4 regions of the Lysinibacillus sp. GW823-FHT02G10 genome follow, and region 4 is predicted to be linked to each of the others. Evidence: riboswitches for the same ligand, from Rfam matches in the RefSeq annotation. Region 4 holds a riboswitch; each other region holds the start of a gene.
What was found. A riboswitch is a leader RNA that binds a small molecule or an ion and turns the genes downstream of it on or off. The one in region 4 is predicted to bind S-adenosylmethionine.

Region 1: it holds a riboswitch for S-adenosylmethionine, as region 4 does, so the genes downstream of both, metK (methionine adenosyltransferase) here and AC1RFD_RS14410 (methionine ABC transporter ATP-binding protein) in region 4, are expected to answer to the same signal.
Region 2: it holds a riboswitch for S-adenosylmethionine, as region 4 does, so the genes downstream of both, metA (homoserine O-acetyltransferase MetA) here and AC1RFD_RS14410 (methionine ABC transporter ATP-binding protein) in region 4, are expected to answer to the same signal.
Region 3: it holds a riboswitch for S-adenosylmethionine, as region 4 does, so the genes downstream of both, AC1RFD_RS20260 (bifunctional homocysteine S-methyltransferase/methylenetetrahydrofolate reductase) here and AC1RFD_RS14410 (methionine ABC transporter ATP-binding protein) in region 4, are expected to answer to the same signal.

The regions. Positions count from the first base shown of each region.
Region 1 is NZ_JBXAJI010000002.1:465,038-472,812, forward strand. Features, by position in the region: gene AC1RFD_RS12130 (alanine/glycine:cation symporter family protein) at 1-484, opposite strand, end outside; gene AC1RFD_RS12135 (alpha/beta hydrolase) at 611-1,417, opposite strand; gene AC1RFD_RS12140 (gamma carbonic anhydrase) at 1,551-2,063, shown strand; gene metK (methionine adenosyltransferase) at 2,243-3,439, opposite strand; SAM riboswitch class I at 3,698-3,816, opposite strand; gene pckA (phosphoenolpyruvate carboxykinase (ATP)) at 4,206-5,792, shown strand; gene AC1RFD_RS12155 (alpha/beta hydrolase family protein) at 5,858-6,634, opposite strand; gene AC1RFD_RS12160 (NUDIX domain-containing protein) at 6,618-7,085, opposite strand; gene AC1RFD_RS12165 (aminopeptidase) at 7,288-7,775, opposite strand, start outside.
Region 2 is NZ_JBXAJI010000001.1:1,329,772-1,337,546, forward strand. Features, by position in the region: gene AC1RFD_RS06920 (Ger(x)C family spore germination protein) at 1-305, shown strand, start outside; gene AC1RFD_RS06925 (hypothetical protein) at 310-543, shown strand; gene AC1RFD_RS06930 (GerAB/ArcD/ProY family transporter) at 575-1,723, shown strand; gene metA (homoserine O-acetyltransferase MetA) at 1,763-2,698, opposite strand; SAM riboswitch class I at 2,822-2,933, opposite strand; gene AC1RFD_RS06940 (nucleotide excision repair endonuclease) at 3,137-3,508, shown strand; gene AC1RFD_RS06945 (hypothetical protein) at 3,561-3,947, opposite strand; gene AC1RFD_RS06950 (TrmB family transcriptional regulator) at 3,970-4,752, opposite strand; gene AC1RFD_RS06955 (TSUP family transporter) at 4,878-5,648, shown strand; gene panF (sodium/pantothenate symporter) at 5,689-7,134, opposite strand; gene AC1RFD_RS06965 (YhdT family protein) at 7,134-7,397, opposite strand; gene AC1RFD_RS06970 (short-chain dehydrogenase) at 7,651-7,775, opposite strand, start outside.
Region 3 is NZ_JBXAJI010000010.1:25,731-33,505, forward strand. Features, by position in the region: gene metH (methionine synthase) at 1-2,819, opposite strand, end outside; gene AC1RFD_RS20260 (bifunctional homocysteine S-methyltransferase/methylenetetrahydrofolate reductase) at 2,812-4,659, opposite strand; SAM riboswitch class I at 4,749-4,849, opposite strand; gene AC1RFD_RS20265 (protoporphyrinogen oxidase) at 4,949-6,343, opposite strand; gene AC1RFD_RS20270 (globin-coupled sensor protein) at 6,583-7,775, opposite strand, start outside.
Region 4 is NZ_JBXAJI010000004.1:79,251-87,025, forward strand. Features, by position in the region: gene AC1RFD_RS14395 (response regulator) at 1-386, opposite strand, end outside; gene AC1RFD_RS14400 (MetQ/NlpA family ABC transporter substrate-binding protein) at 599-1,450, opposite strand; gene AC1RFD_RS14405 (methionine ABC transporter permease) at 1,519-2,187, opposite strand; gene AC1RFD_RS14410 (methionine ABC transporter ATP-binding protein) at 2,177-3,205, opposite strand; SAM riboswitch class I at 3,288-3,391, opposite strand; gene AC1RFD_RS14415 (thioredoxin family protein) at 3,448-3,759, opposite strand; gene AC1RFD_RS14420 (toprim domain-containing protein) at 3,774-4,115, opposite strand; gene gcvH (glycine cleavage system protein GcvH) at 4,207-4,587, opposite strand; gene AC1RFD_RS14430 (arsenate reductase family protein) at 4,669-5,025, opposite strand; gene AC1RFD_RS14435 (acyl-CoA dehydrogenase FadE) at 5,209-6,993, opposite strand; gene AC1RFD_RS14440 (acetyl-CoA C-acetyltransferase) at 7,120-7,775, opposite strand, start outside.

The sequences.
Region 1 (7,775 bases), on a different contig from region 4:
TCGACTGCACACCAGGCATCAAAATTAACATTGCTATTAAAGCCGCCACAGCAAAAATAACTGCAAACCATTTTTGGCCCATTCCTTTTTCTATGTAAAAGGCTGGTCCACCACGATATTCTGTATCTTTCTCTTCTTTATAGATTTGAGCTAATGTTGACTCTACATACGCGGTAGCCGCACCTATGAAAGCGATTGCCCACATCCAAAAGACAGCACCAGGTCCTCCCATTCCAATCGCTGTCGCAGTACCAGCAATATTACCTGTACCTACACGTCCTGATAATGCGATAGACATTGCTTGGAATGAAGATATTCCCTTTTCTGACTTCTCCCCTTTAAACATTAAAACAAACATATCTTTAATGTGCCTTACTTGTAGGAACCTTGTAATAATTGAGAAAAATAACCCAATTAATAAGATGCCATAAATAAACCATGGTCCCCATAAAATACCATTCAACTTCTCTACAATTACATCCATTTTACCCCTCCAATTTGAATTACCTTACTTTAAGTCATTATAGTATTACACTTTTCTGAAAATTACAATATTATTTTTAAGTAACAATATTTAAGTAAGTAACCTAGTAAATGGAAGGGTATAAACCTATTTAATTATATAACCAATTCTTCGAAGAGCATTATTAATAAAATCTCGTATATACATAAAAATCTCTTCGCGCTCTCCCTCATGAAATAAATTATGATAACAATTTGCCCATTCTTTAAACTGAAATTCCGTGAATTCCTGTTGATGAAGCCAATTTCGAGTTTGGCGAGTGTCCGTAATTTTATCCTTCTCAGCTGTCATAATTAGCATAGGCATATTAGGCATTTCACCTTTAGGCAGCATCACTAAATTTTTCATCATCTGCTGAAGTTCTCGATACCATTTCACAGAAACAACAGACATGAGGGGTACATCATCTTTCATTTCTTCTCTGCCTTCAACACTACGCGTTAATTTCTCTAATGTAATATCATGTGTCAACTTAACATTGGCTGTTAACGCACTTAGACTTGTTAAAGCATTTGTTAATTTACCTGGTAATAGCTTTAGTTGCAACCAAGGTGATGTTAAAATAATGCCTGCACATTCATATTGTCTCTTTTGCAGTGTATGGAGGATTAATGTTGCACCTAGTCCATGCCCTATTACAAAGGTTGGTAAATTATATGAAAAAGCATTTTCAATCAGGTTTCTTGTATACTTATTGTACAATTTGAAGTCTTCATCATGGACTCGAGCAAACCTTGCATTACCTCCATGATTCGGTAAATCTCCCATGACTATGTGGAAGCCTTCTAATCTTAATTTCTCTATCAGCCATGCATACCAACGGTGATTTTCATAAGCACCATGAAGAATAGCAATCACAGCTTTTGCTTGTCCATCAGCTTCCCATTTCCACATTACATAGTCCTCCTAAAAAATGATTACACTTTGATTATATCGAAATAAATAGCACATTTTAATTTTATATTTCCATAAAGTTGCGTATTTGATACGATAATACTACATTATAGAAAGAAAAGAGGCGATTTTCATGATTTATCCATTTAAAGATAAAACGCCAAAGATCGATCCGTCTGTTTTCATTGCTGATTACGCAACTGTTACGGGCGACGTAACAATTGGCGCCGAAACAACTATTTGGTTTAATACGGTTATTCGTGGTGATGTTTCCCCAACGATTATTGGTAAACGTGTCAGTATCCAGGATCTTTGCTGTTTACACCAAAGCCCAAAATATCCGCTCATTATTGAAGATGAGGTAACAGTTGGACACCAAGTCACTTTACATAGTTGTACAATTCGCAAAAATGCCTTAATTGGTATGGGATCCATTATTTTAGACGGAGCTGAGATTGGAGAAGGTGCATTTATTGGAGCTGGAAGCCTAGTACCTCCTGGTAAAGTCATTCCTCCAAATAGTTTAGCATTAGGTCGTCCAGCAAAAGTTGTCCGAGAATTAAATGCTGAAGATAAAGAGGATATGGAACGCATCGTACGAGAATACGCAGAAAAAGGTCAATATTATAAATCACTTCAGAAATAAATAACCTACACAAAAAATCAATACTAACGAAAAAATCCCTCGCGTTTTCGTGTACCGAATATGTTCACGAATCCTAGCGAGGTATTTTTGTAAAAAAAACAAAAGGAGCAATGTTGCCCCTTTGCTTATTAATACATCAGAATAATTTTCTAATGACTTCATTACTTTAGTTCAATAGTTTATAAACGTGCTTTTTCTCGTAGCGCGTCTGCTTTATCAATTTGCTCCCATGGTACATTTAAATCTGTACGACCAAAATGTCCATACGCAGCAGTTTGTTTATAAATTGGACGACGAAGATCAAGCATTTTAATGATACCTGCTGGGCGTAAATCGAATAACTCGCGTACCCATTCAACGATCTCGCTTTCTTTCACTCTACCTGTGCCAAATGTATCGACAGCAATGGAAACAGGCTGAGCAACGCCAATCGCATAGGCAAGTTGCACTTCAGCACGCTCTGCTAAGCCAGCTGCTACGATGTTTTTTGCTACATAACGTGCTGCATATGCCGCCGAACGGTCTACCTTGGTTGCATCCTTACCTGAGAAGGCACCACCACCGTGACGTGCATAACCACCGTATGTATCAACAATGATTTTACGTCCTGTTAATCCAGCATCACCTTTTGGCCCACCAATTACAAAACGGCCAGTTGGATTGATGAAGTATTTCGTATTAGCATCTAATAATTCACTCGGTACAACTGGTGCAATAACAAATTCTTTTAAATCTGCTTGAATTTGTTCAAGTGTTGCTTCTTCATCATGCTGTGTTGAAATAACAATTGTATCCACGCGAACCGGTACATTATTGTCATCATATTCAATCGTTACTTGCGTTTTACCATCAGGACGTAAATAGGCAAGTTCACCTGATTTACGTACTTCTGTTAAACGGCGTGCTAATTTGTGTGCCAAGCTAATTGGTAATGGCATTAGCTCTGGTGTTTCATTACATGCATAGCCAAACATTAAGCCTTGGTCACCAGCACCAATTGCTTCTATATCAGCATCTGTCATAGAGCCTTCACGTGCCTCTAATGCCTGATCAACACCTTGAGCTATATCAGGTGATTGTTCGCCAATTGCCACAAGCACCGCTAAGTTCTCAGCATCAAAGCCATATTTACCTCGTGTATAGCCAATTTCAGCTACAGTGTCACGAACAATACCTTTAATATCCACATAAGTAGAAGTAGTAATTTCTCCTGCTACTAATACTAATCCTGTTGTTACAGTTGTTTCACACGCTACACGTGCATTTGGATCTTCTGCTAAAATAGCATCTAAAATGGCATCCGAGATTTGGTCACAAATCTTATCTGGATGTCCTTCTGTTACACTCTCTGATGTAAACAGTCGACGGTTTGTCATTTGGTTTTCCTCCTAAATACTCTTACAATAAGTAGTTGTGTATGAATACGGTACTCATTACCCATGTCAAGTCCGCTCCTAAGGATTGAACTCTCAAGCCGTTACTGCTGCTTTTAACACGAGGATTTCGAAAGATCCGTCATTATAATAAGGAAAGAACTACATATACTTACCTTTACATTGATTTATAGCAATAAAAAAATCCTTTTCTCACGTTACTTTACATGAGGAAAGGAATAATGACTGCGTAACCTTTCACTCTTATCGTTCAAGGGATGTTCCCTTGCATCAGGTTGGCACCAACGCATGTCGTGAAATAGTTCATGCAGGTTGCCGGGTTTCACAGGGCCTGACCCTCCACCAGCTCGGGATAAGAGTATCCGTTCAATCTCATGTTACTGAAAAGGTCGAACGTTGTCAAATATTTTCTTATGTATTACTGTATAGAAAGGAAAGAACTTATTACACAAAAACTTTTCATACTTGGATGATGATGTAAATAGAAGCAAATTAATCCCTACAACATACCTAGCTACTTGTGGTAACATATGTGTGGCTCAATTTTCGTGCCTAATTACAGTAGGATTGATGGTATTCTACTCGAAAAACATTATTTTTTGTCAGTTTATTGAAAAGTGGTAAAAACTCTAAAATAATTTCTTAATTAGTATAGATTATTTAAGCAATTGTGTTATACTATTTTTGAAATTAAGAAAAAATCCCTCTAAATCAAGGGAATACTATAAAAAAGGATGGTATTTAATCGATGAATTCAGTAGAAATTGCAAACGAACTGAAGGAATTATTAAACGGCGGTAACATAAATGTTCAACTTTCAGTACCACAATTAGCAGAAAAAGCTACATCTCGTGGTGAAGCAATGTTAACAGTAGATGGCGCAGTTCGTGCAGAAACTGGCAAATACACTGGTCGTTCACCTAAAGATAAATATACGGTAGAAGAAGAAAGCACAAAAGATCAAATTGACTGGGGTAAAGTCAACCAACCGATTTCTTCTGAAGTGTTCGATAACCTATATGTAAAAGTAATAAAATATTTAAAAGAACGTGACGAGTTATTCGTATTCAAAGGCTTTGCAGGTGCTGACAAAGACTCACAATTAAGCATTCAAGTTATCAATGAATACGCATGGCACAATCTTTTTGCTCATCAATTATTTATCCGTCCAACAGCAGATGAATTAGCTTCTCATGTTGCCGACTTCACTGTCATCTCAGCTCCTAACTTTAAAGCAGATCCTGCGGTTGATGGTACTGCTTCTGAAACATTCATCATCGTATCACTTGAAAAGAAAATTATTTTAATTGGTGGTACAGAATATGCTGGTGAAATGAAAAAATCTATCTTTGGTATCATGAACTACTTATTACCACAACAAGGTATTCTTTCAATGCACTGCTCAGCAAACGTTGGTGAAGCTGGCGATGTAGCGTTATTCTTCGGTCTATCTGGTACTGGTAAAACGACGTTATCAGCTGATCCTGATCGTAAGCTAATCGGTGACGATGAACACGGTTGGTCTGATAATGGTGTATTCAACATTGAGGGTGGCTGCTATGCAAAAACAATCAACCTTTCTGCTGAAAAAGAACCAGAAATCTACAATGCAATCCGCTTCGGCTCTGTATTAGAAAACGTAGCTGTTGATCCAGAAACTCGTATTTGTGACTATGATGATGGTTCACTAACAGAAAATACACGTGTAGCTTATCCAATCCAATACATCGAAAATATCGTTGATCCTTCTGTTGCAGGTCATCCAAAAACAATCATCTTCCTAACAGCTGATGCATTTGGCGTGTTACCTCCAATCAGTAAATTAACAAAAGAACAAGCGATGTATCACTTCCTAAGCGGGTTCACTTCTAAACTTGCTGGAACTGAACGTGGTGTGACTGAGCCAGAACCAGTATTCTCTACTTGCTTCGGGTCTCCATTCCTTCCACTTCCTGCAACAGTATACGCAGAAATGTTAGGACAAAAAATTGACGAGCACGGTGCACAGGTATACTTAGTAAACACTGGTTGGACTGGTGGCGAATATGGCACAGGTAGCCGTATGAAACTATCTTACACACGTACAATGGTCCGTGCAGCAATCGATGGTAAATTAGCAGATGTTGAAACAACACAAGATGCTGTGTTTGGTTTACACATTCCAAAAGCAGTTGAAGGCGTACCTTCAGAAGTGTTAAATCCTCGTGAAGCTTGGGCAGATAAAGCTGCATACGATGCAAAAGCTGCTGAGCTTGCAGGCTTATTCAACGAAAACTTCAAGAAATTCTCAAACGTTTCTGAAGCCATCACTACACTTGGTGGTCCATTAAAATAACGTCTATATAAAAGACAAAGGGAACAATTTATTCGTTCCCTTTGTCTTTTTGTTTTCTCTATGCTTTATTGTTGTTTCATCCACTTGCAAAGAGCACGGACAGTTTCACGATTTTTTGCTGGTGGATATTGATGTGCATAGTTAAGATCATACCAAGTTTCGAATGATTTATTTGCTTCCTCTAAAAAAAATGCCAATTGTCTGGCATGTTCAATATCCACATTTTCATCACGATAGCCATGAATGATAAGAACGGGAGCTGTTATACGCTCTATCTCAAAAAGTGGTGTTCTTGCATCATACGCTTCTGGTACACGATTAGGTGTTCCTCCAATAACACGCTTCATCATTCTGCGCATATCTGTACGCTCCCAATAAGTGGCCGTTGCATCAGAAACACCTGCCCATGTTACAACAGAAGTAATATCCCTTCTTAAAATAGCTGTCCACAGAGCCATAATACCACCTCGTGAAAAACCAAAAACATGGATATTGTCATTGCAGAATTGTTTGAGTACATCTACGGCATAGACCGCATCGTAACGGTCTGCCCCTGCAAACTCGTCACGCCCCTCTCCCCCACGATTCCCACGATAATATGGGGCAAATACGATAAAGCCCTGCGCCGCAAATTGTGCAATACGAGAGGGTCTTACCATCCCAATGCTTTGCATGCCGCCTCTTAAATATAAAAAGCCATCATATGTACCTTCAGTCTTTGGCTCTGCTAATAGTCCTTTTATACGTAAGCCCTGTGAAAGATAGGTTATTTCCGTTAAACGTATAGCTGGATTTGGTGAAGGATAGGGGCGTTTTTCGATAATATCACCATTGTGTGTCACGATGTTTCAGCTCCTCCAGCATTTTCTTCATCCCCTCATCCTTCATGTGAAAACTCAAGTTAGGATGCTGAGCAAATTCTTCATCGGTTAACCAAAGCATGCCTGACGTTTCTAAATCAAATTCTATATCCTCTTGCGCTAAAAATTGTGCAGTGAAAACGGATTTACAAAAAACGATTTCATCATACACTGCATACTCTGCAAACCATTGAAGATTCTTCACATGAACACCTGTCTCTTCAAAAACTTCTCGAATCGCCGCCTCCTCTAAGGTTTCCCCTTCTTCTAATTTCCCTCCTGGCACTTCTACACCACGTCGTTTATGGACAGTACATAACCATTTATTTTCATGCTTTAAAAGGACAAGGACGTGTTTAGGTTCTACTTTAAATTCGCCTCTTGTAAAACTCAAATCTACTTGTAGGCCATGTAAATCTGTAAATGTTAACATCTCTTCAACCTCACGTTCTTTCTTGTTGCAAAACAAAAGTTACTTTCTTTATCATTACTTCTATTTTATGGACGAAATTTAATCATCATTCCTATTCCTATCTATATTAACTATATTGTAAACCTACAATGACAAGCAACCCTAAGCTACAGTCTTGTAAAGCATGAAAAAAAGCGTGCTTCATAGGAAGACACGCTTTTCTTTAGATTACTTGCTGACCGTCAAAATAGACGATAGGACTTTTCACAACACAATCAATATGAACATCTGACGCATTGGCTCCACCAAATGGCGCATTACTGCCAAAAGCGATATGGATGGTCCCATACACCTTCTCATCCTCTAATACATTGCCACATAGGATAGCACTTTTATTGGCTCCGATGCCAAACTCTGCAATGACTCTACCATTGCCTTCACCAAGTAATGCCAGTAGTCGTGGACCATCAGGACCGATTGCTTCTTCTAAGCGACCATTCTTTATTTTTAATAATAATGGTTCCTTTAAAACACCAATATTAGCAATAGAGCCATCTACTAAAATCTCTCCATTCGCAGATGTTTCTATTGGTGCAATATACGATTCTCCTGAAGGAATATTCCCGTACTCACCAGGTTGACGAATAACCCCTGTAGAACGAATTCCGAAACGGCCGTCTACACTAAACGTCAGCTCATGACCATCCTTGA
Region 2 (7,775 bases), on a different contig from region 4:
GAGAGGTCGAATGTGTTATCGATCTTACCAAAAATAAATCGATTGATTACGTTAATAAAAAAACAGCCCAGGGTATTGATGAACGCATTGAAAAAACTGTAGAGAAAATTCAACAGCAATATGAAGTCGATGTTTTTGGATTTGGGGATGCCCTACATCGGGCAGATCCAAAGCAGTGGAAAAAAATCAAGGATGACTGGACTTCCATTTTTCCAGATTTAGCAGTGGCTGTTCATGTAAAGGTAACAACCCAAGGTTCAGGTACGATGCAAAATTCATTATTAAACAAGCCAAAGGAGGAGTAATGAGATGGTACTAGCCGTAGCTATCTTGATTATTGCAATCATTGTTGCTCTTGTTTTTATTCCAAAGCTAAAAAAGCAACAGGATAGAAAAGCCATTATTGTATTCTCCTTTTTGCTACTTATTGGAACGGCTTTAAATATGGGGATTGCCCTTAAAATCCATATTCCTAGCCCATTAGATTTGATTACCTTTATCTTCACACCAATTAGGGATTACATTGTGTCATTCACAAAATAGAAAGATGGACTGAGAAACGGAGGGTAGCTTGATGGAAAAAGAGATAATTAGTTCAAGACAGTTTACAATCGTTACCTTTCTCTATTCTATCGGTACAGCGATTTTAATTATCCCTTCGAGTATTACTGGTGCCGCTAAGCAAGATGCTTGGATAGCGGCAAGCATTGGTGTTCTGCTCAGTTTACTGGTTCTAAAATTATTTTTAACACTGGCCAATCAAACACCGTCCCTAAACTTTATCGAGGCCAATGAAAAAATTCTTGGGCGTTTTTTCGGGAAAATCACAGCGATTTGTTTCCTGATTATGACCTTTCTTTCGGCTGGAGAATTACTTTATTTTATCGGTATTTTCATGAAAACGGAAGTTATGCCAGAGACACCGACATTAGCATTTGCCCTACTGTTCAGTATCCTTATTATGTATGCCGCTTATTTAGGGATTGAGACCTTTGCCCGTTCGGCAGAAATCCTCTTCCCATTGTTTATCTTTATTTTTATTTTTTTCGTCATTAGTATTACCCCTCAAATTACATTTGAGAATATTCAGCCTCTACTAGAAGCGACCAAAGCATCTATGTTTTATAGTATTGCACGCTTTATGAGTATCTTTTCCTTTCCATTAATTGTATTATTGATGCTCTATCCTACTGGCGTCAATGTACAGCCGTCTGCACAGAAAGGGCTATATATTGGGGCAATCCTTGGCGGAATCGTCTTAGTTACGTTGATTGTCCTATCGATTCTTGTATTAGGTCCTGAAAACACTGCATCAAGGACATTTCCTAGCTATGCCTTAGCGCAAAGAATATCTATAGGGAATTTTTTACAGCGCATTGAAATCATTATGGCATTTATGTGGATTACGTCTATATATATTCGTACATTTATGTATTTCTATACGACCGTTGTTGGCCTTGCACAAATTTTGAAGATTAAGGATCATCGTCCGCTTATTATACCGATGGGTATAATTGTCATTGGACTTTCTCAAATTGTTCATCCAGATATTGTGCATTCTACTAATTATAATAATGAAATTTGGCCAATTTTTTCCTTTATTTTCACCATTTTATTACCCATACTTTTGCTGATTGTAGTAGTTATTCGCAATCGTAAATCCAAGGCTCAAAATAACGAAACACCTCAGCAGGAAACAGAAAATGACAATCAAAAAGTCTAATTTCTTCTAAGCTAGAAAAGAAATTAGACTTTTTATTAATTAAATATGATATTCGATTTCATCTACAAAATCCCATTCATATGGTGTTTCTTGGTAAACATAGTAGTTCAACCAGTTAGAGAATAATAGATGCGTATGGGCACGCCATGTATTCATCGGCACTTGTGTCGGATCGTCATTCGGGAAGTAGTTTACAGGAACGGCGATATCTATGCCCTTCGCCACATCGCGACTGTATTCATCGGCTAGCGTTGTCGCATCATACTCTAGATGCCCCGTAATCATAATATTTTTATTATCTTTTGATTGTACAATAAATACCCCAGCATCCTCTGAATAGGATAATAATCGTAGATCTGGATGATTGCGAACCTCGTCAATCGAAACAGATGTATAGCGTGAATGGGGCGCAGTAAATAAATCACTAAAGCCACGTACCAAATCTACAGTTAAATCTGTAATCACATGGGAATAGACGCCTGAGCATTTAGCAGAAAGCTCAACCTTCCCAATGCCATAATGATGATACAATGCAGCCTGTGCCCCCCAACATATATGTAGCACGGATGTCACATTCTTTTTAGACCAATCCATAATTTCTGAAATTTCCTGCCAATAGTTGACCTCTTCAAAAGCCATTTTTTCTACTGGCGCACCAGTTATAATCATACCATCATAGCGTCGGTGTCGAATCTGATTGAACGTTGTGTAGAAAAGCTGCAAATGGGATTTACTCACATTTTTAGACTCGTGTGTGGCTGTATTCAAAAAGGTAATATTCACTTGTAATGGTGTATTCCCCAATAAACGTAATAATTGGAGCTCTGTTTTTTCTTTTTCAGGCATTAAATTTAATATTAATATATTTAATGGACGGATTTGCTGTGTTTTCGCACGATCTTCTTCCATGACGAAGATTTTTTCCTCACGTAAATGTTCTCCAGCTGGTAAATTTTTCGGAATATTAATTGGCATCTTGCTTTCCCCTCTCTATAATCACTCTCTTTTAGCAAATCTTGCTTGCGTAGGATGCAACGAAATTAAAAAATCCTCCTCATTCCATACGAGATAGAATGAGAAGGATTTTTTTCACGTCCACTCTTATCTCTCAAAGGAAAAAATCCTTTGCTGGAATTAGCACCTTTCTAACAATTGTTAGAGGTTGCTGAAGCGTCATCGGGCCAAATCCCTCAGCTTCTCTTGATAAGATTATTTAATTATCTTGAATTGTAACACGAACTAGTTAGAATATCAATAATTCATAGAATATTTTGTGATTCACGCGCATGTTTCTTGGTCATTTGATGTACACTAAGCTTGCTATCTGTGGGGTTTCTACATTTAAAATTTATGGTAAACATGCCGTAATTATGTTACCATATACTTTTAGTAAGAGAGAGGAACGTGAATAGTTTGATTAAAATTGAATTTCCAAAACCAGATCTAGTAATCCGTCAACGTGAACAAGATTTAAAACCAGGTGATGTGCCAATCACACCTTACTTCGGTTTTATTGACTTCCATAAAATCACACGTGATAAAGGCGGCATTTTCTTATTCTATAATGACAAGAATGAGCTATTGTTTGTTGGGAAAGCACGTAAAATTCGTCAACGTATTAAAAAACATTTCGAGGATAATGTATCTCCGATGAAAAACCATCGTGATGAAGTGTTCAAAATTGAAGTCTATGAAGTAGAAGATCCAATGGAACGTGAAATTTACGAAACATATGCGATTAATACTTTCCGCTCTAAATATAACGTAGACAAAGTCTTTTATTAGATATCACGTAAAGAAACCGAAATCTCATCTAAAGGGATTTCGGTTTCTTTTATCACATAATGGTCATACGATCAATTGGCGTACTCTGACCGTTTATTCGCAAATCAATGGTATCCAGCTCAGGATTCTTGACGGTGACTTTAAAAACATAGGGTTGAGCCTCTTTCCTTTGCTCGCTGCCTTCTTCTAACTGGATAATAAGCCTATTTCCCTCAGCTGTAATACTTGCCAATACATTCCCTTTTGAATAATAAACAAGGTAATATGGAGCATCCTTTTCATGTAATAGTTGTATTCTGTCATTAGAAACGATATTTTTTTGGACCTTATCTGGGACAACCGTTAGCTCATGAATCGTTGGTGGTTCGGTAGGTGGTGTAGCATTACAGGCTCCTAGCATTAGTAGGCTTATTAAACCTAGCAACACGAATTTTTTCAAGTTCCTCCCCTTCCTTATACGACTATTCTAAGAAAAAAGCTTTACGTTCCTTAGCAATCCAGTCTTCTAACTCCTGGTCATCACGTTTTACTAACCGATTGATGAGCACATCATGCCATATATAATCCTCTAACAAATAAATATGAACCGGATCATTGGTGATAAAGGCCGTCTCTTGGGTAGATGGAGAATGACCATAAATCATTTCCTGACCATCTATCGATAAGATAAACCAATGCGGTGTAGACGCTTTTTTTGTATAATGTGTGGCTCTATGCTGGTCAATTGAGGCGAGATGCTCTCCTACATACAACGTAATGCCATGAACAGGAACATGCAGCGCCACCTCTTGCAAATCTTCACGTAAGGCATCATACATATCTTCCCACATCGACAGCATCACTTTTTTCTTCGCCTTCTTTAGAAGTGACTGACAATAGTTGATAATGGATTCCTTGCCCTTCAGCATGACCACTTTAGGCTCAGCTTCCTGTACTTTTTCCTCTAATTTCTCTAATTTCCCGCTTATAGACGTAAAATTCGACTCCCAGCGCTGTTGCATTTGCTGTAAGAACACAGACACAGGCATTGCCGAATAGGTCGTTTGTTCTGCGGTCTCTTCTTTTAACACGATGCCCTTTTCTACAAGGATATTTAAAATATCATACACTCTTGCACGTGGTATGCCAGAATTTTTACTAACCTGATAAGCACTGACATGACTTTGCTGAACAAGTGCCGTATAGGCCTTCGCTTCATATTCTGTAAAACCCATTTCTTTCAGCTGGGTGATTAATTCCTCCATGTAATCCCTCCGTTATCTTTATTATAGGCTACCAATGTGAAGTTTTGCCAATGAAAAAATGGGGTTTACAGCGCAAATAAAATTAGTTACTATTTCAGTAGTAACTAAATTTAAAGAGGTGTCATATGTTGTTTGAAATCGATGTACATATTCTAATATTATTAATTTCTTTTGGATTTCTGGCGGCTTTTGTTGACTCAGTAGTGGGAGGGGGCGGTTTAATTTCACTACCAGCCTTACTATTTGTTGGGCTCAATCCAGCTGCTGCGGTTGCCACGAACAAACTAGCAGGAGCTATGGGCTCGCTCACTTCCTCTATTTCTTTCTATCGTTCTGGCCAGCTGGACATTCGCTCTGTCCTCAAATATTTTCCACTAGCATTTATCGGATCATTATGTGGTGCTTGGACTGTGCATCTGATTAATCCAGCATTACTAAAGCCATTAATGCTTGTTATGCTGGCGGCTGTTGGGGTATATACGATCTTTAAAAAAGATTGGGGTGCTGTCTCTACCGTAAAAAATCTATCTAAAAAACATTTGTTTTTATTTATGCTGCTATTATTTGCTATTGGTTTTTATGATGGATTTCTTGGTCCTGGCACAGGGTCGTTTTTAATCTTTAGCTTCTTATTGGTAGGCTTCGATTTTTTAAAGGCGGCTGGTAATGCGAAGTTTTTAAATTTGGCGAGTAATGTGGCTGGTGTTTGTATGTTTGCTTACTTAGGTCAAATTCATTATGTTTATGGTCTAGTCATGGGCATTGCGCAAATTGGTGGGGCTATGCTTGGCTCACGGATGGCAATCAAGAAAGGAAGTGGCTTTGTCCGCACACTATTTATTGTCGTTACAATGACATTACTTGCGAAAAATGCCTATGATTTTATGATGCATTAAAATAAACGCCACAGAATTTGAAATCTGTGGCGTTTTGGCGTTAAATCATAAGCTTTTCGTTTTTAAATTTATGACTAGTGGACAAACTGACAATCACAAAAATAAAGAAGGATGCGACAATTGGTATCGTGACTGTATGCATACCAAAGACAGAAGGATAAAACCGATCAATCATAATATACAACAACATGCCTGAAATCATTGACGCAATCGCTCCGTATTTATTCGCTTTTTTCCAATACAATCCTAAAACGACTGTCCAAATAAAGACAGCCTCTAGTCCACCGAAGGCAAATAAGTTCAACCACACTAATAAATCAGGTGGATTGAGTGCAAAGATGACAACGGCTAGGCCAATGACTGTTGTTACAATAAAGCTTGCACGCTTTATCTCTGCATCACTAGCTTTCGGCTTCATATAATTTAAATAGATATCTTTGACAACTGTAGAGCTGACAAGCATTAGTAAAGCATTAACCGTAGACATTGTCGCAGCCATTGGTGCAGCTAAAACGATTCCTGCTAAAAATGGCGGTAATACCTTCAATGTCAGGAGCGGCATGACTTTATCACCAATCTCAATGCCCGGTAAGACAGGTCGGGCTAACACCCCAATTAAATGCATGCCAAACATGATTGTCCCTATGGCAATCGTGCCAATAAGAATCGCTTGATGCATACTTTTGGAATCCTTATAGCTCATCGCACGAACCGCAATTTGCGGAAGTCCTACAACCCCTACACCAATGAGAATCCAAAATGTTGAGACATACAGAGGCGTTAAATCTCCTTGTGCGCCAAATGGTGACACAAAGTCAGGATTTTCAGCGACCAGTGAGGCCATTATATTGTCGATGCCTCCACCTGCCACAATCGTGCCGATTAATAAAATAATTGTACCAATCACCATAATTGAACCTTGGACCGTATCTGTAAGTGCAACCGCACGAAAGCCTCCGATAATCACATATACTAACACGGAAATCGCAAAAATAAACAGTGCTGCTGTGTAGCTTAAGCCAGTTAATGACTCAATTAAGCGTGCACCCCCAACCCATTGAGCCATCATAGCCGAAAATAAGAAAACAATGATGCTAATGGCTGATAAAATAACAATGACATGGCTTTTGTAGCGTTCACGTAAAAAGTCGATTAACGTAATGGCCTGGTAACGACGAGCAATAATGGCGAATTTTTTCCCTAAAATCATGAGTACAAAATAACCTGCTGGTAGCTGAGCCATTGCCAGTAATACCCACCCAAGTCCTTTTGTATAGGCTACACCCGGTCCTCCGATAAAACTACTCGCACTGCCATATGTAGCAATCATCGTCATTGCAAGGATAAAACCACCCATTTCACGACCACCTAGGAAATACTCCTGCAGGAATGAATTAGAGGAGCGGACATGCTTATTGGCCCAAATACCGATTCCAAAAATAATAATTAAAAATAATAGCAATGGAAATACAACTTGCCAATGCATTAGCGATCCACCTCCTCATCATCGAATGGTACCTCTTTGAAAAAGAGTTTCATCACAATCCAGATAAGAAGGATCATAAAGCCTGTCCCAGCGATACAGCTATAGAAAAACCAGGCAGGAAAACCAAATACATACGTATAATTTCTTGGATCTCCTGAACCTAATCCATAGGCAAAGCCAAACCAAATCGCAAAGTTGACAAGGACGAGTCCAATTCCGATAAGCGCCTCTCGATGCGCTATTTTAAAGCGTTGATCTTTCACATGTAATCCCCCTAACCTACTCTATTTTACTGATATGTCGCTCTGATGGGAAGAGATGTGAGTAAATAAGGATAAGTTATATGGAAATGATTTTGTTATACTAAGTAAAAGGTAAGGAGAAGAAAGTTGCTTGATCCTGACGTTTTTCACACAAACCTAACTATCCCTCACAATTATGTAGACATCTACAACAAACTGATAATGGAGATAAGTAAAAACCTTCGTCCATCTAGTTAGACGAAGGTTAGTTAGTTTATAATGGTCGCTTTTCCCAAGGTTGTAGCGTCCCGACAATATGGATAGGTTGATCCTGTTGAATAGCAGCAACGACACCTTGCGATATTTGCTCATGCGTAAGCCATCTCGCATGACCTTCTT
Region 3 (7,775 bases), on a different contig from region 4:
AAATCCTTGAGCTCTGTTGCTCTTGAATCGCCCGCATCAAGCAATTGCTGAACTTGCCCTTTCAAGCCTAAATGGTGTCCCAGTAATGTACGCATATTAACATAAGGATATAAATGAGATACAGAATAGTCTTTTTTCACATGACGTCGTAAATCAGCTGGTAAAAATACTGGCGCTCCTTTTACTGTTCGTGCAGGCTTTATTGTTACCTCTTTTGCCGGACGAGCAGCTCGTTTTTCATCAGCCGCTAAACGTTTTTGACGGGATTCTTCAATTTCTGCTAAGAAATTTTCACGTGTCCCTTCACCCATTAATAGATTCGCTTGCTCTAAGCCTTGCATAGCATCCTTTGCATAAATAACAGGACCACCATATTCATCTGCAATTTTTGTTTCAGTAAAACGACGTGAAAGTGCAGCACCACCAACTAAAATAGGAACATCAATTCCCGCCTCTTTAAAATCCTGAGCAGTAATAACCATCTGTTGCGCTGATTTCACGAGTAAACCTGACAGCCCAATAAAATCAGGTTTTTCCTTACGAATCGCTTCAATCAATTGGGCAGGAGTTACTTTAATGCCCAAATCGACTACCTTATAGCCATTATTACTTAATATAATATCAACAAGGTTTTTCCCAATATCGTGAACATCACCTTTTACTGTAGCAAGTACCATTTTCCCTTTTCCAGCACTCTCTTCATCCTTCTCCATGAATTGCTCTAAATGAGCAACTGCGGCCTTCATCACACCTGCTGATTGTAAAACCTCTGCTACAATGAGTTGATTATCATTAAATAATCGACCTACCTCAGCCATGCCCTCCATTAAAGGACCATTAATTATATCAAGTGGCGCCTCGAAGATTTCTCGTGCAGCGTCTAAATCCTCAATTAGCCCTTCTTTTGTACCTTCTAATATATAGTAAGCTAAACGACCTTCAACCGTTTTTGGAATATCAGCTTCCGTTTTTTCCTTCTTTTTATCTCGATAAAAATCTGTAAACACTGCTAATGTTTCATCATTTGTATTAAAGAGCAGGTCATTTGCGAGTTTGATTTCCTCTTCAGGGATGGATGCATAACGCTCCAATTTCTCTGTATTAACAATGGCATAATCTAAGCCCGCCTGTGTACAATGATAGAGATAAACAGCATTCAGTACTTCACGACCAACAGGTGGTAAGCCAAATGAGATATTACTTACGCCAAGTACAGTCAATGTCTGCGGCAATTTTTCTTTGATGAGACGAATGCCTTCAATCGTTTCTAGCGCTGAACCAATATACTGCTCATCCCCAGTTCCTACAGGGAACATTAATGGGTCGAAAATGATATCCTCTGGTGCAATCCCCCATTTTTCCGTTAAAAGTTGATAGGAGCGCTCGGCAATTTCGAGCTTTCGATGACGGTCAACCGCCATCCCCTTTTCATCTATCGTTCCAACAACTAATGATGCACCATATTTTTTCACGAGTGGTAATACTGCATCAAATCGTTCTTCACCATCCTCTAAATTAATAGAGTTAATGATGGCTTTCCCTTGTGAAAACTTTAATGCTTCCTCAATTACTTTTTCATCAGTTGAGTCAATCACAAGAGGCACCTTAACCTTTTTTACAACCTCCTGCATAAATCCACGCATATCGGCTAATTCATCGCGATCAGGGTTGGCTAAACAAATATCAATAACATGTGCACCATTTTTGACTTGAGCACGTGCAATCTCTGCGGCCTCCTCAAATTTCCCGTCAATGATTAAATTCTTAAATTTACGAGAGCCGATTACATTTGTTCTCTCCCCAATAAATAACGGACGCATAGAATCGTCATACAATAACGGTTCAATTCCTGATACCGCATGACCATGTGTTTTTTCTGGTAATTGACGAGGTTTTTCATCTTTTAAGATCTCACGAATGGCTGCAATATGAGCGGGTGTCGTCCCACAACATCCACCTACAATATTAAGCCAACCCTTTTCTGCAAAGCCTTTTAATTTTTGTGATAGCGATTCTGGTGATTCGTGATAACACCCTTCTTCATCTGGTAAGCCAGCATTTGGGTAACAGCTAATATAGCCTGTTGAAAGCTCTGCTAATGAACGAATGTGATCCGTCATAAACTCAGGTCCCGTCGCACAGTTTAGGCCAACTGATAATGGTTTAATATGCTCGATCGAAATATAAAAGGCATCAATTGTTTGCCCTGCAAGCGTTGTACCCATCGGTTCTATTGTTCCTGAAATCATGACAGGTAGCTCTTTTCCCGTTGATGCAAAAGCGCGCTTTACGCCAAGTGTGCCTGCTTTGACATTGAGCATATCCTGACTTGTTTCTAATAACAAAACGTCGGCTCCTGCCTCAATTAATGCTTTTGCCTGTACATAAAAATTTTCCTCTAGCTCTTCAAATGTAATACCACCTGTTACTGATAACGTTTTTGTTGTTGGCCCCATAGCCCCTGCAACAAAACGTGGCCAATCTGATGTGGAATAACGATCCACTGCTTGGCGAGCAATTTCCACTGCACGCTTATTAATTACTTCTGCTTTTGTGCCAAGATCATATTCATTTAACACAAGAGGCGTCCCACCAAATGTATTTGTACAAATAATATCTGCGCCTGCCTCTAAGTATTTATGGTGAATTTTTTCAATAACATCTGGTCTAGTAAGCACAAGATTTTCATTACAGCCATCAAGTTCCTCGCCACCAAAATCCTCTGCTGATAAATTTTCATTTTGTAGCATTGTTCCCATTGCGCCATCAAGAATTAAAATACGTTTCTCTAGTTGCTCTTCAATCGAGTGCTTAGCCATGTATACTTACTCCTTTTTTCTGTTCATCCAATTGCTCTATATATTTCATCAACTCTAGTGTCACATCGTAACGTAAAAATGGTGTAATAAGGTAAATCCCATTGAAATATTGCGTAGCCACTTCTACTAATTCTTTGGCAATAGCAATCCCTTCCAATGTTGCCCTTTCTTTATCTTCTCCACATGCTTTCATTCTTGTTAAGGCATCTTCAGATAATTTGATACCTGGCACTTCATGATGTAAAAATTCAGCGCTTTTATAACTCGTAACAGGCATAATACCGATGTAAATTGGAGCTTGTAAATGCTTTGTTGCCTCATAAATCTCTACAATTTTCTCTTTCGTATATACTGGTTGAGAAATGAAGTAGTCTGCCCCATGCTCAATTTTCTTCTCCAAGCGTGTCACAGCACGATCTAACACACGGACGTTTGGATTAAATGCAGCAGCAACTGAGAAATTTGCTTTTTTACGAAGTGGCTTACCTGAGAAAGAGACCCCTTCATTTAATTGCTTAATTAATTGGATTAGCTCCATGGAAGATACATCATAAACACTTGTCGCACCTGGGAAATCTCCTACTTTCGTTGGATCACCCGTAACGGCCAACACATCATGAATACCTAAAGCATTTAACCCCATTAAATGAGATTGTAGACCAATTAAATTACGGTCTCGACATGTAATATGAGTTAGTGGGCGTACACCATGTGAGCTCTTCAACAATGCGCCCATTGCAATATTGCTAATACGTGGAGAGGCCAATGAATTGTCTGCCATCATAACTACATCTGCACCTGCATCATATAATTGCTTTGCTCCTTCAAGGAACCCATCAATCTCTAAATGTCTAGGCGTATCCAACTCTACTATGACAGAACGTTCACGTTTAACTTTTTCATGAAGAGGCTCATACTTTGTTGGCTCCGCTTCCCGAACAATCTCAATCTTTTTAGGCTTCGCAAGCTTCTCCTGAACCGGTGATAACTCTTCTAAATACTTCTTTGCTGCTGCAATATGTTTGGGTGTTGTACCACAGCAGCCCCCTATTAAACGTACACCTTGATCACGCAATTCAACAGCCGCTCGACCAAAATAATCAGCTTCTGATTCATAAACGACACGCCCATCCTCTAAGTCCAGAAGTGATGCATTTGGATAGGCCGACATAAATGCCTTATTAGGAAGTTCTACACCTTCAAATGCCTGAATTGTATGGTGTGGACCTAGTCGACAATTGACACCAACAATATCAGCACCTAGGGCTTCAAGCTCATGGAGAGCATTATTTAAAGACATCCCATTTTGTAGAACACCGGGCTCATGCATAGAAACTTGTGCAATAATCGGCAATTTTGTTTTTTCTCGTAGCATCTTTAAGGTTGCTGTTAATTCTTCAAAATCATAATAAGTTTCAAGTAAAAGGCCATCTGGATTCCCTGCAAGTAAGACGCTTGCTTGTTCTTCAATAGTCGCTAATATTTCATCCAAGGTTGCATCACTTTTACGAATTCCCCGAATACCACCAATTGTTCCTAAAACAAATTGACCGCCATCAGCCGCTGCTCGTTTTGCGATGGTGATAGCAGCTTCATTAAATTGTTGGACACGTGATTCCAATCCATAGCGAGCTAATTTAATGGCATTTGCACCGTACGTATTCGTTTGAATGATGTCAGCACCAGCCGCAATATATTCTCTATGAATCTTTTCAATTAACTCGGGTCTCTGAACATTCATTTCCTCATGGCAATACTCCAATCCATAGCCATATAGCACTGTGCCTATTGCACCGTCTGCCGTCAATACATGCGTTTTTAACCTTTCAAGCAATCCCATAAAATTAGCCTCTCTTCCTATGTCTCTATATAATAAAAAGCCTTCTTTCATAAAAAAAGAAGGCTTTAACGATTCATCATTGTTGTTCCTTCTCATCTTCGACTCAACGGTCTTCTGGATTTAGCACCTGACAATAAAGTTGGTTGCTGAAGCTTCAATGGGCCAGTCCCTCTGCTTCTCTTGATAAGAATTAAGTATGAATTTTTTAAATAATTAAAAGAATCATATCGTTTACTGACGAATGAGTCAAGACTATTTCACATAACAAAGTTTTTTTCCACTTAAAACCTTAGAAATTGGCAAGTTCCTTTGCAAGCTCTTCACCAATTTTTTTCCCGTTTTGAATGCAAGCACCAATACCTACGCCAAAATACGAGCACCCTGCAATCGATAAATTAGGATATTTCTCATGTAATTCTTGTAGTAATCCTTGTAATGCTTCACGATGCGCTAGATCATATTTAGGCATTTGATCAATCCATTTTGTTACATTCACAACGGTTGGCTGCTCCTCTATTCCTAGGCTCTTTCTCACATCTTCTAAAGCAACTGCTGCCAATTCTTCATCCGTCATGGCGCGTAGTTGCTCATAGGCTGGATTGATGCTCTTATAAAAGAGTCGCACAAGTAATTTATTTTCTTTCGATGTATGCTTCCATTTACGACTAGTCCAAGTTGCCGCATTACAAGTTACGTCTGAATTATGGGAAACAATATAGCCCGTTCCATCTGCTGGCAATTTAGCGTCTGGCACATCAAAACCTAAATAGATAGTAATCGCTGACGCTGTCGTAAATTGGTCAAAATAGCGGTTTAAAGATTCATCCTGTAGCAGATTTTGTACAGTATCGTTCGGTAATGCTAAAACGACATAATCTGACTCAATAATTTCACCATTAGCTAAGGAAATTGTGTAGTTCTTATCTTGTTTTTGAACATTTAGTGTAGTAACACCCTTGATAATTTCTACATCGGATAAGGTTTGTTCAAGTCGATCAATTAAAGAAGATAAACCATTTTTAAAGGATATAAATTTTTTGTTCGCTGCTTTAACAAATTGCTCACGATTCGCATCAAAGCCTTTAATAATACTTCCAAAATCATTCTTATAATCAATTAAATACGGTAAAGTAGAGCCAATAGAAAGCTGATGTAAATCTCCCGAATAAACACCTGCAAGGACTGGTGCAATTTGGTTTTTCACCAGTTCCTCTCCTAAATAGTAAGTTAAAAATTCACCAATTGAACTTTCCTTTGTGAAGCCATTGTTTGGCAATGTTAAATCCTTCAACGCTTCTTTTTTTCCCTGCTCGGAAATAAGTGTACTTTCCTCTAAGGATGCTACACTCATCGGTATTCCGAAAGTTGAATCTGCCGGAATAGCATGTAACTCATTATTCGTATAAATATAAGAAATACCTGTTTCGTTGTAAACTAATTCCGCCTCAAAATCAAGCTCCTGCACGAGTTCCATAACGCCTTGATGACGGGCTACAATAGAATCAGCACCCGTTTCCATGATGAAACCTTGTTCATGTGCTGAATATAATTTGCCTCCTAAATATGTATTTTTTTCTATAAGCACTAGACGAACATTTAAATTATGTTCCTTCACTTGACGTTGCAAATAATGCATTGTACATAGTCCTGTAATACCGCCGCCTAAAACAACAACTGTTTTCATCATAACCGCCCCTATTATTCATTCTTTCTACAGTATAATCCTTTTTTCATTGAAAATTACGTAAACCCTTTACAAATTTAGCAAAAATAGAGCTATTTCATCAGTGAAATAGCTCTTACTTTCTGAATCTCTATAAAATTGATCCTCTATAGCGATAACTTCACAACAAACATTTAAATAGGTACTATAGTGTTTATTACGTCTAAAAATATGAAAAATAGAATGTAAATGTTAGTAGTCTATCCTTTTAAATTTTGCGCAAAGCTCGCTAATTTTTCAGCTGAATTTGTTACCTCAGTAAATGAAGTGCCTAATTCACTTAATATGCCTACAATTGCTTGTATTTTTGTTGCCATACACTCATTTTGATCTTTTGCTTCTGTCATGGCTCCCAATATACTCGTAAATTGGCCTTCAGTTTGTAACATATTTTCTTCACCTGCTGCAACTTCATCTTGAATGTTGGTCAAAGAATACTCTAATTTCTCTGTTCGTTCACCTGTCTTTTTCAATAACAAAGCCACCGCTGTAACAGATTCTTTTGTCTGAATTGATAATTTACGTACTTCATCGGCCACTACGCTAAAGCCCTTTCCCGCTTCCCCAGCACGTGCTGCTTCAATTGCAGCATTTAAAGCCAATAGATTCGTTTGATTCGCAATATTGGTCACAACACTCATAATTGTTTCCATTTCCTTAGACATACCTGATAATTGTTCAATATTTTCTTCTATATCATGAAGAGAATGACTAATATTGAGCATATTTTGTGATTGATTTTTTAAACGCTCGCGACCCTCAAGTGCTTGGTTTTCAGCCAGTGTAGACACATCGAGTGATTTTTTTGCCAAATGTTTAATTTCGTCAGATTGCTTACTTAAGCAGCAAAATGAATTATTGGTTTCCTGCGAGATAGCTGCAAGTGCTTCCGAAGAATCTACAATCTGTCGTTCAATCGCTTCTTTTTCATGAACCATTTTTTCTTTCAGTTGTTCCACAGTGTTTTCAAAAGCTTCTAAAACGAGTTGTTGCTCAAAATTACAAATTTTCGATATAGCTCTGATCGTATTAAATTGATCTTGTGGAAATTCTATATTTTTTTCGACTAAATCAATAAATGATATCGATAAATCTTGGAATGCGCAGATATACCACTGTGTTCTAAGCCCAATGTGGACATGCACCTTTGCAATTTTTACACGCCTTTGGTAATACATCTCATCAATGGTTCCGTTAAACATTTCAATAATATGTTGCCGTAATGTTACTTTAAGCTTTTCTACAGAACTATGATGACTGATAATATCTACCAAATGATGCTCTGTTCCAATCATGTTGTAAAAACGGTTTACGATGTGATCTACATTATCCATAACTATTGGCTGGAAAGCTTTTAAATATTGTAAGTCGTTCTTCGTTAAGTTCAGCATTT
Region 4 (7,775 bases):
AGCTCTTCAAAAATAACGTTATTATTTCTTATTTCTGTTATAGAGGCCTTTAATGCAATCTGTTGGAACTTCCGTTCTGCTTTTAAGATGGCAAATATTCGTTTTAAAAACGCCCTAGCTTCTACATCACTACTTTGTAAAAAGAAGATGCCCCAATGATCCCCGTCGGATAATTGAAAAAGCAAGTCTGTCTTGCGTATTTTTGATTGTAAAAACGAGGTAACTTGATCATTCACATTTTCATTCAGTTGTGTAGCATTAGCTGTTTTTAAAAAGACTGCTGTTATAGTAAGGCGTGATCTAATAACACTTTCTCGCCATATTTTAAAGTAGCGCTCTACTTCATGTTCTTGCATGATGTCATGGGTGAATTTTATATCATTCATTAGAATCACTCCATCTAGTTTTTTCTTATTATTACTTTCTATCATTTATTTCATAGATTAACAACATTACTATAGTAATAAATATGACTAAACAATATCTAAACATAAATAGACGTCATAAAAAATACATAGTTTCTCATCAATTTAACTACAAATAAAAAAGAGTACATAAGTCGTTAAACTTATGTACCCTTTTATAAAATTTTTAATTCTTATTTTACCGGTACTACTGCACCTTTCCACTCTTCTAAAATGAAGTCTTGGATTTCTTTAGATGTTAATACTTCTAATAATTTTTTAATTTCAGGTTTTGATTCATCACCTGCACGTACAGCGATGATGTTAACATATGGAGATTCTTTATCTTCAAGAGAAATAGCATCTTCAATTGGGTTTAAACCGTTATCGATGGCAAAGTTAGAATTGATAAGTACTGCATCGCCTTCATCGTTTTCGTACATTTGTACAAGCATTTCTGGGGCAGTATTTGCATCGAATTTAAAGTTTTTAGGATTTTCTTCAATATCCTTTAATTCTGCTGCTGTTTTATCAATGCCTTCTTTTAATTTGATTAAGCCTTTAGCCTCTAACAATGACAGCATACGACCATGGTCAGATACTGAGTTAGAAAGTAAAATTGTTGCGCCTTCAGGCAGGTCTTCTAACGTTTTATATTTTTTAGAGTAAATACCGATTGGTTCAATATGAACGCCACCTGCATTAACGAAATCATAGCCATTGTCTTTAATTTGTAGCTCTAAGTAAGGAATGTGCTGGAAATAGTTTGCATCAATATCTTTTGACTCTAAATCTTGGTTTGGTAGAACATAATCTGTATACGTTTCAATTTTAAGGTCTATGCCTTCTTTAGCTAAGATCGGTTTTGCTTTTTCTAAAATAACTGCGTGCGGTGTATTAGAAGCACCTACTTTTAATGTTACGTTTTCTTTGTTATCTGTTTGATCGCCAGATGCTGATTTTTCATCTTCTTTTTTATCTGTACCGCAAGCTGCTAATGCTAGTACAAGTATTGATAAAAATAATCCTGCTAATAACTTTTTCATTTATGACACTCCCTTTTATTTGTTTAAAATATGTTAGCGGTAAAAACCGGAATAACCCCTTTTTCTTGCTAGCGTTTATCAATTTTCTCGGTAATTAAATCACCAATCCATTGAATAATAAATACGACTACTAAGATCAAAATAGTTGCCATTAATGTCACATCTTGGCGATTTCGCTGGAAGCCGTCTAAGAAAGCTAAGTTACCAAGACCACCTGCACCAATAATTCCTGCCATCGCTGTATATCCTACAAGAGCAACAGCCGTTACAGTGATACCAGAAATCAAAGCTGGTAATGATTCAGGAACCAATACTTTCCAAATAATCGTAGAAGTTTTTGCTCCCATTGAACGGGCTGCTTCAATCACACCTTTATCAATTTCACGTAACGCAATTAATACCATACGAGCATAAAACGGTGCTGCACCGATAATTAAAGCAGGTAACGCCGCATTGGCACCGCGAATTGTACCTAGTAAAAACTTCGTAAATGGAATTAATAAAATAATTAATACGATAAATGGAATGGAACGGAAAATATTAACGAGTGATCCTGTTAAAAAGTTAACGATTTTATTTGCCCATAACTGATTGGGGCTAGTTAAAAATAGAACAATACCAATGACTAACCCAAGAATAAATGTCACAACCGTTGATATAGCTGTCATGTATAAAGTTTCATACGTAGCTTGCCACATATTTTCCCAGTCTACATTCGGAAAGAGATTAGTTAGCATTTTCAATCACCTCCGTCTGTACTTCCACTGTATTTAAATAACGAAGGGCTTCAGTGACGTTTGTCTGAGAGCCATCAATTTGCACAATCAATGTACCATATGCACCATTTTTTGTTTGCGAAATATTTCCGTGAACAATACTTACTTCTACATCAAATTGTTTCACAAGATGTGAGATGACAGGCTGTTCTGTTTTTTCACCAACAAAAATCAATTTGACAAGTTGTCCAGTTGGATAGTTTGTTTTAATTTGTGCTACCGTATCCTGTGTTTCCTTAGTGTCTGTAATTTGAGATACAAACTTCTTAGTAATAGCCGCCTGTGGGGCTTGGAAGACTTGTAATACCTCACCACGTTCCACAATTTCGCCTGCCTCCATCACCGCTACACGATGACAAATTTTGCGGATGACATGCATTTCGTGGGTAATCAGGACGATTGTTAAGCCTAAGCGTTCATTTATATCTACGAGTAAATCAAGAATGGCATCCGTTGTTTCAGGGTCGAGTGCGGATGTCGCCTCATCACATAGTAAAACCTCTGGATTATTCGCTAATGCACGTGCAATTCCTACACGCTGCTTTTGTCCCCCAGAAAGCTGGGATGGATATGCCTTATCGCGCCCTTCTAAGCCTACAAGGGCAATTAATTCCTTCACACGCGCTTCACGTTGAGCCTTTGGGAAGCCTGCGATTTCTAAAGGGAATGCAATATTTTCGGCAACTGTTCTTGACCAAAGTAAATTAAAATGCTGGAAAATCATACTTACCTTTTGTCTAGCTGCTCTAAGTTTTTGCCCTTTTATCGATGAAAATTCTTGATTGTTCACCGTTACTGTTCCTGCTGTCGGTTTCTCTAAACCGTTTAATAAACGAATCATGGTACTTTTACCAGCACCACTATAGCCGATAATGCCAAAAATTTCACCTTTATTAATAGTAAGGTTGACGTCTTTGACTGCCGTTAATTCGCCATTTGCTGTTTTGTATTTCTTTGTAATATTTTGAAGCTGGATCATAGCGAATACTCCTTTTCTCATATAGAAAACCCCTTCACTCACAGACAAGTAGAAGGGGTCACGTATGATACGTTAAACCGTTCTCTCATCTTTCAAAGAAAAATCTTTGGGTGATTTGGCACCTTTTCACATTGTGATGGTTGCCGGGCTTCATAGGGCACTTCCCTCCGCCACTCTTCATAAGAGTTCGATATATTTAATGTTTTAGTAATATATTTGATACTTTACCACGCTAGTAAAGTTCAGTCAATTGATTTTTTTAACAATTCATATAAAAATGGTACGGATTGAAAAGCATAAATCTTTTCTGTCACTTTTCCGCCATCACTGATGAGTAGACATGGAACACTTTCAATTTGATGCTCATAAGCTATGTGTTCCAAAAAGTTGATATTTGCTTTACCAATTTGTAGCTGTGGCAGTAATTGCTCAATAATGGACATCATTTTAGATGCCACTGCACACGTTCCACACATCGGTGTATATAAATAAAATGCAGTTTTCTCTCCCGACTGTTTAGCCGCTTCCCACTGCTCTATTGACCATTCTTCCATTTACTCACGCAACCTTACAAAATATATTCATTATGGATTGAAAAATGTGCACGCAGTAAGATCATTGCTAGCACTTTTCTTGGTGTCGTTTCTACTTCCTTGTATGTTGGCATTGTGCGCAGATGCTCAGCCTCTGGATAATGTCTGTCCATTAATGCACGTAGCTTATCACCAGAAGTATCTGCATCAAAAAAAGTAAATAGCTCACAGCCCTCATAGGGATCCAGTAGTTCTTCTAATTGATGCACACCAATTGTACCATTCGTACATAGTATTGTAACATTCTCATTCAAAATAGGCTCAATTTGTAGCTTATCTGAGCGCCCTTCTACTATCAAGCATTTTCCCTCGAACATTACGCCACCTCCATTTAGAGATCCCCACTTATAAGTCATTATATAACAAAAAACGCCGGTAGTTTCCGACGTTTTTCGATTATGGCTTGTCTTATTCAGCGATCATTTCTTCGTATTGCTCTGCTGTCATTAGTTTCTCAACTTCTGATGCGTCAGCAGGCTCAACAACGATCATCCATGCTTTTTCATATGGTGATTCATTAACGAATTCTGGGCTATCTTCTAAATCTGCATTTACTTCAACTACAGTACCTGAGATTGGTGCATATAATTCAGAAACAGTTTTTACTGATTCTACGCTACCGAATGGATCATCTGTTTTGATTTCGTCGCCAACTTGTGGAAGCTCAACGAATACGATATCTCCTAATTCAGATTGTGCGAAGTGAGTAATACCAATACGTACTTTTCCATCTTCTACTTTTACCCATTCATGTTCTTCAGAGTATCGTAAGTCTTTAGGTGTGCTCATGCAAAAAACCCCTCCATAAATATGTAATATATTCACTTTCAGTGTGCCATACTTCTCCTATAAATACAAGGTTTAATACGGTTATTTCCAAGCTTGCTCAAAATCTACTTCTTTAAAACCTAAAGTAACTTTTTTTCCATCTGTCACGATGGGACGTTTCATTAACATGCCATCTGAAGCAAGTAGCTCAAGCTGCTCATCCTCCGTCATTTCCGCTAACTTGTCCTTTAAGCCAAGCTCACGATATTTCATGCCTGAGGTATTAAAAAATTTCTTCAAAGGCTGTCCACTAGCTTGCCAAATAGCTGTTAGTTCTTCTTTAGTCGGAGGTTGCTCTGCGATATGTACCTCTTCATAGGAAACCTCATGCTCATTTAACCACTTCTGTGCCTTTTTACATGTTGTACATTTCGGATAATGGAAAAATTGAATCGTCATTACAATGCTCCTCTTCTGTCTTTTTCTGTAGTATACCATCATAGTTGTTTTCAATGGTGAACTTCACTCTTTTTTGTAAGTTTATCCACCAGTTGTGCAAATTTATCCGCTCCTTTTACGATTATCCATCTCATATAAAAAACCTAGCTATCTTTTGCAGATAGCTAGGTTAAATTTGCACTATTATACAATATATTTTTCAGCATCAATTAATTTAACGGAAGCCTCACGCTTCTTCGCAATTAAATTGTATGGATTATTACGCGTTAGCTTACGCAGTGCAGATAATGTCATACGGGCTGCATCGCCATCCGCTGAAGCAAGAATTGTGTCTTTTGCTTCTTTTTCGATTTCTGCGAATGCTTCTTGGCAGAAAATTTGTGTGTATAGCAATTTTTGATGTGCTTTTTCAGCACCGTCACGAGCAATTGCTTTTTCTGTACGTAAGACAGCTGATTCCATTGCAAATAATTGGTTAGCTATATTCGCAATGTTTACCAATACTTCTTGCTCTTGATCAAGCTTTGCACCAAAGCGTTGTGCTGCTAATCCTGCAGCTAATACAGCAATCTTCTTGGCATTTTTCACTAAATATTTTTCTTGTGCTAACGGCTCTGTACCGATATCCTCTGGCATTAGCATAAGCAGCTCTTGCTGTAAATTTTGGGCAACTTGTAATAATGGTAGCTCACCCTTTAGCGCCTTTTTCATAAATGTGCCAGGTACAATCATGCGGTTAATTTCGTTTGTACCTTCAAAAATTCGATTAATACGAGAATCACGGTAAATACGCTCTACCTCATATTCAGCCATAAAGCCATAACCGCCATGAAGTTGGACAGCTTCGTCAGCAATATAGTCTAAAGTTTCTGAACCGAATACTTTAGCAATAGAGCATTCAATGGCATATTCAGCAATCGCTCCTGCAATTACTTTACCTTGCTTTTGCTCTTCTAGGCTTAATTGGCTTAAGCGATCCTCAAATAGGCCCACAGTACGATAGTTTAATGATTCTGAAGCATACAATTGAGAAGCCATCGTTGATAATTTTTCTTTTGTCAGATTGAAATCAGAAAGCTTTGTCTTAAACTGCTGACGTTGGTTTGTATACTGAATAGCTAACTCCAATGCACGTTTCGATCCGCCAATTGTGCCCACGCCTAGTTTATATCGACCAATGTTTAAAATATTGAACGCAATGATATGCCCACGACCAATTTCGCCTAATAGATTTTCTACAGGTACTTCGGCATCTTCCAATACTAATGTACGAGTTGATGATGATTTAATCCCCATTTTCTTTTCTTCAGGACCAACTGAAACACCATTGTAGGCACGTTCTACGATAAAGGCGGAGAATTTATCGCCATCAATTTTTGCGTAGACCACAAATACATCAGCAAAGCCTGCATTCGTAATCCACTGTTTTTCACCATTTAAAATATAATGTGTGCCAGCTTCGTTTAATTTTGCAGTAGTTTTTGCACCTAGAGCATCTGAACCTGAACCTGGCTCTGTTAATGCATAGGCAGCGATTAATTCACCTGAAGCAAGCTTAGGTAAATATTTTCTCTTTTGATCTTCATTACCGAATAGAACAATTGGTAATGACCCAATACCAACGTGAGCACCATGTGTGATAGAGAAACCACCTGCAACAGACATTTTTTCAGCGATTAAAGCTGAAGAAACTTTGTCTAATCCTAGCCCTTCGTATTCTTCAGGCACATCTGCTCCAAGTAAGCCTAATTCGCCTGCACTTTTTAGGAGACGCACTGAATGCTCAAATTCATGGTGCTCTAAATTTTCCACTACTGGTAAAACTTCATTTGTAACGTATTCCTCTGTTGTTTTAGCAATCATTTTATGCTCGTCAGTGAAATCTTCCGGTGTAAATACACGATCTAATTCCACATCTTCAATAAGAAATCCGCCGCCTTTAATGAAATCAGTTGTTTTTTCAGTCATGATTAATTCCTCCCAATATATCTTTTTGTTAGTTGATTCCCCTAATGATCATGTATAGAAAAGCTTGACGTATACAATGTTCGGAGGCAACCGTAAACAGTACACCTCAAGCTGATCTAGCAAAAATTATAGAATTTCAAATACGCCAGCAGCACCCATGCCGCCACCAATACACATTGTCACTACACCATATTTCTTCCCTTGACGCTTCAATTCATGAATTAGCTTTAATGTTAAAATAGCTCCCGTTGCGCCTAGTGGATGACCTAATGCAATCGCTCCACCATTGACATTGACTTTCTCTTGGTCGATGCCTAAATGACGTACCACCTGTAATGACTGTGAAGCAAATGCTTCATTGATTTCCCATAAATCAATATCTTCGATGGATAAACCTGCAATTTCCAACGCTTTTGGCACTGCCACGATAGGCCCGATACCCATTACTTCAGGAGGTACACCGCCAACTGCAAAGCCTAGGAATTTTGCCATTGGTGTCAGTCCTTGCTTGTCAGCCTCTTCACGATCCATTACTAGTACAGCTGCTGCACCATCAGAAGTTTGAGAGGCATTGCCCGCCGTTACACTGCCTTTTACGTGGAAAGCTGGACGTAGTTTGGCTAAACCTTCAACTGATGTACCTGGACGTACACCTTCATCCATACTGAATGTGAATTTTTTCACTTGTGGTTTATTGTTATCGTCTACGTAATGCTGTTCCACTTCAATTGGTACAATTTCATCATTGAATTTACCTTCTTTAATTGCCTTTTCAGCAAGCT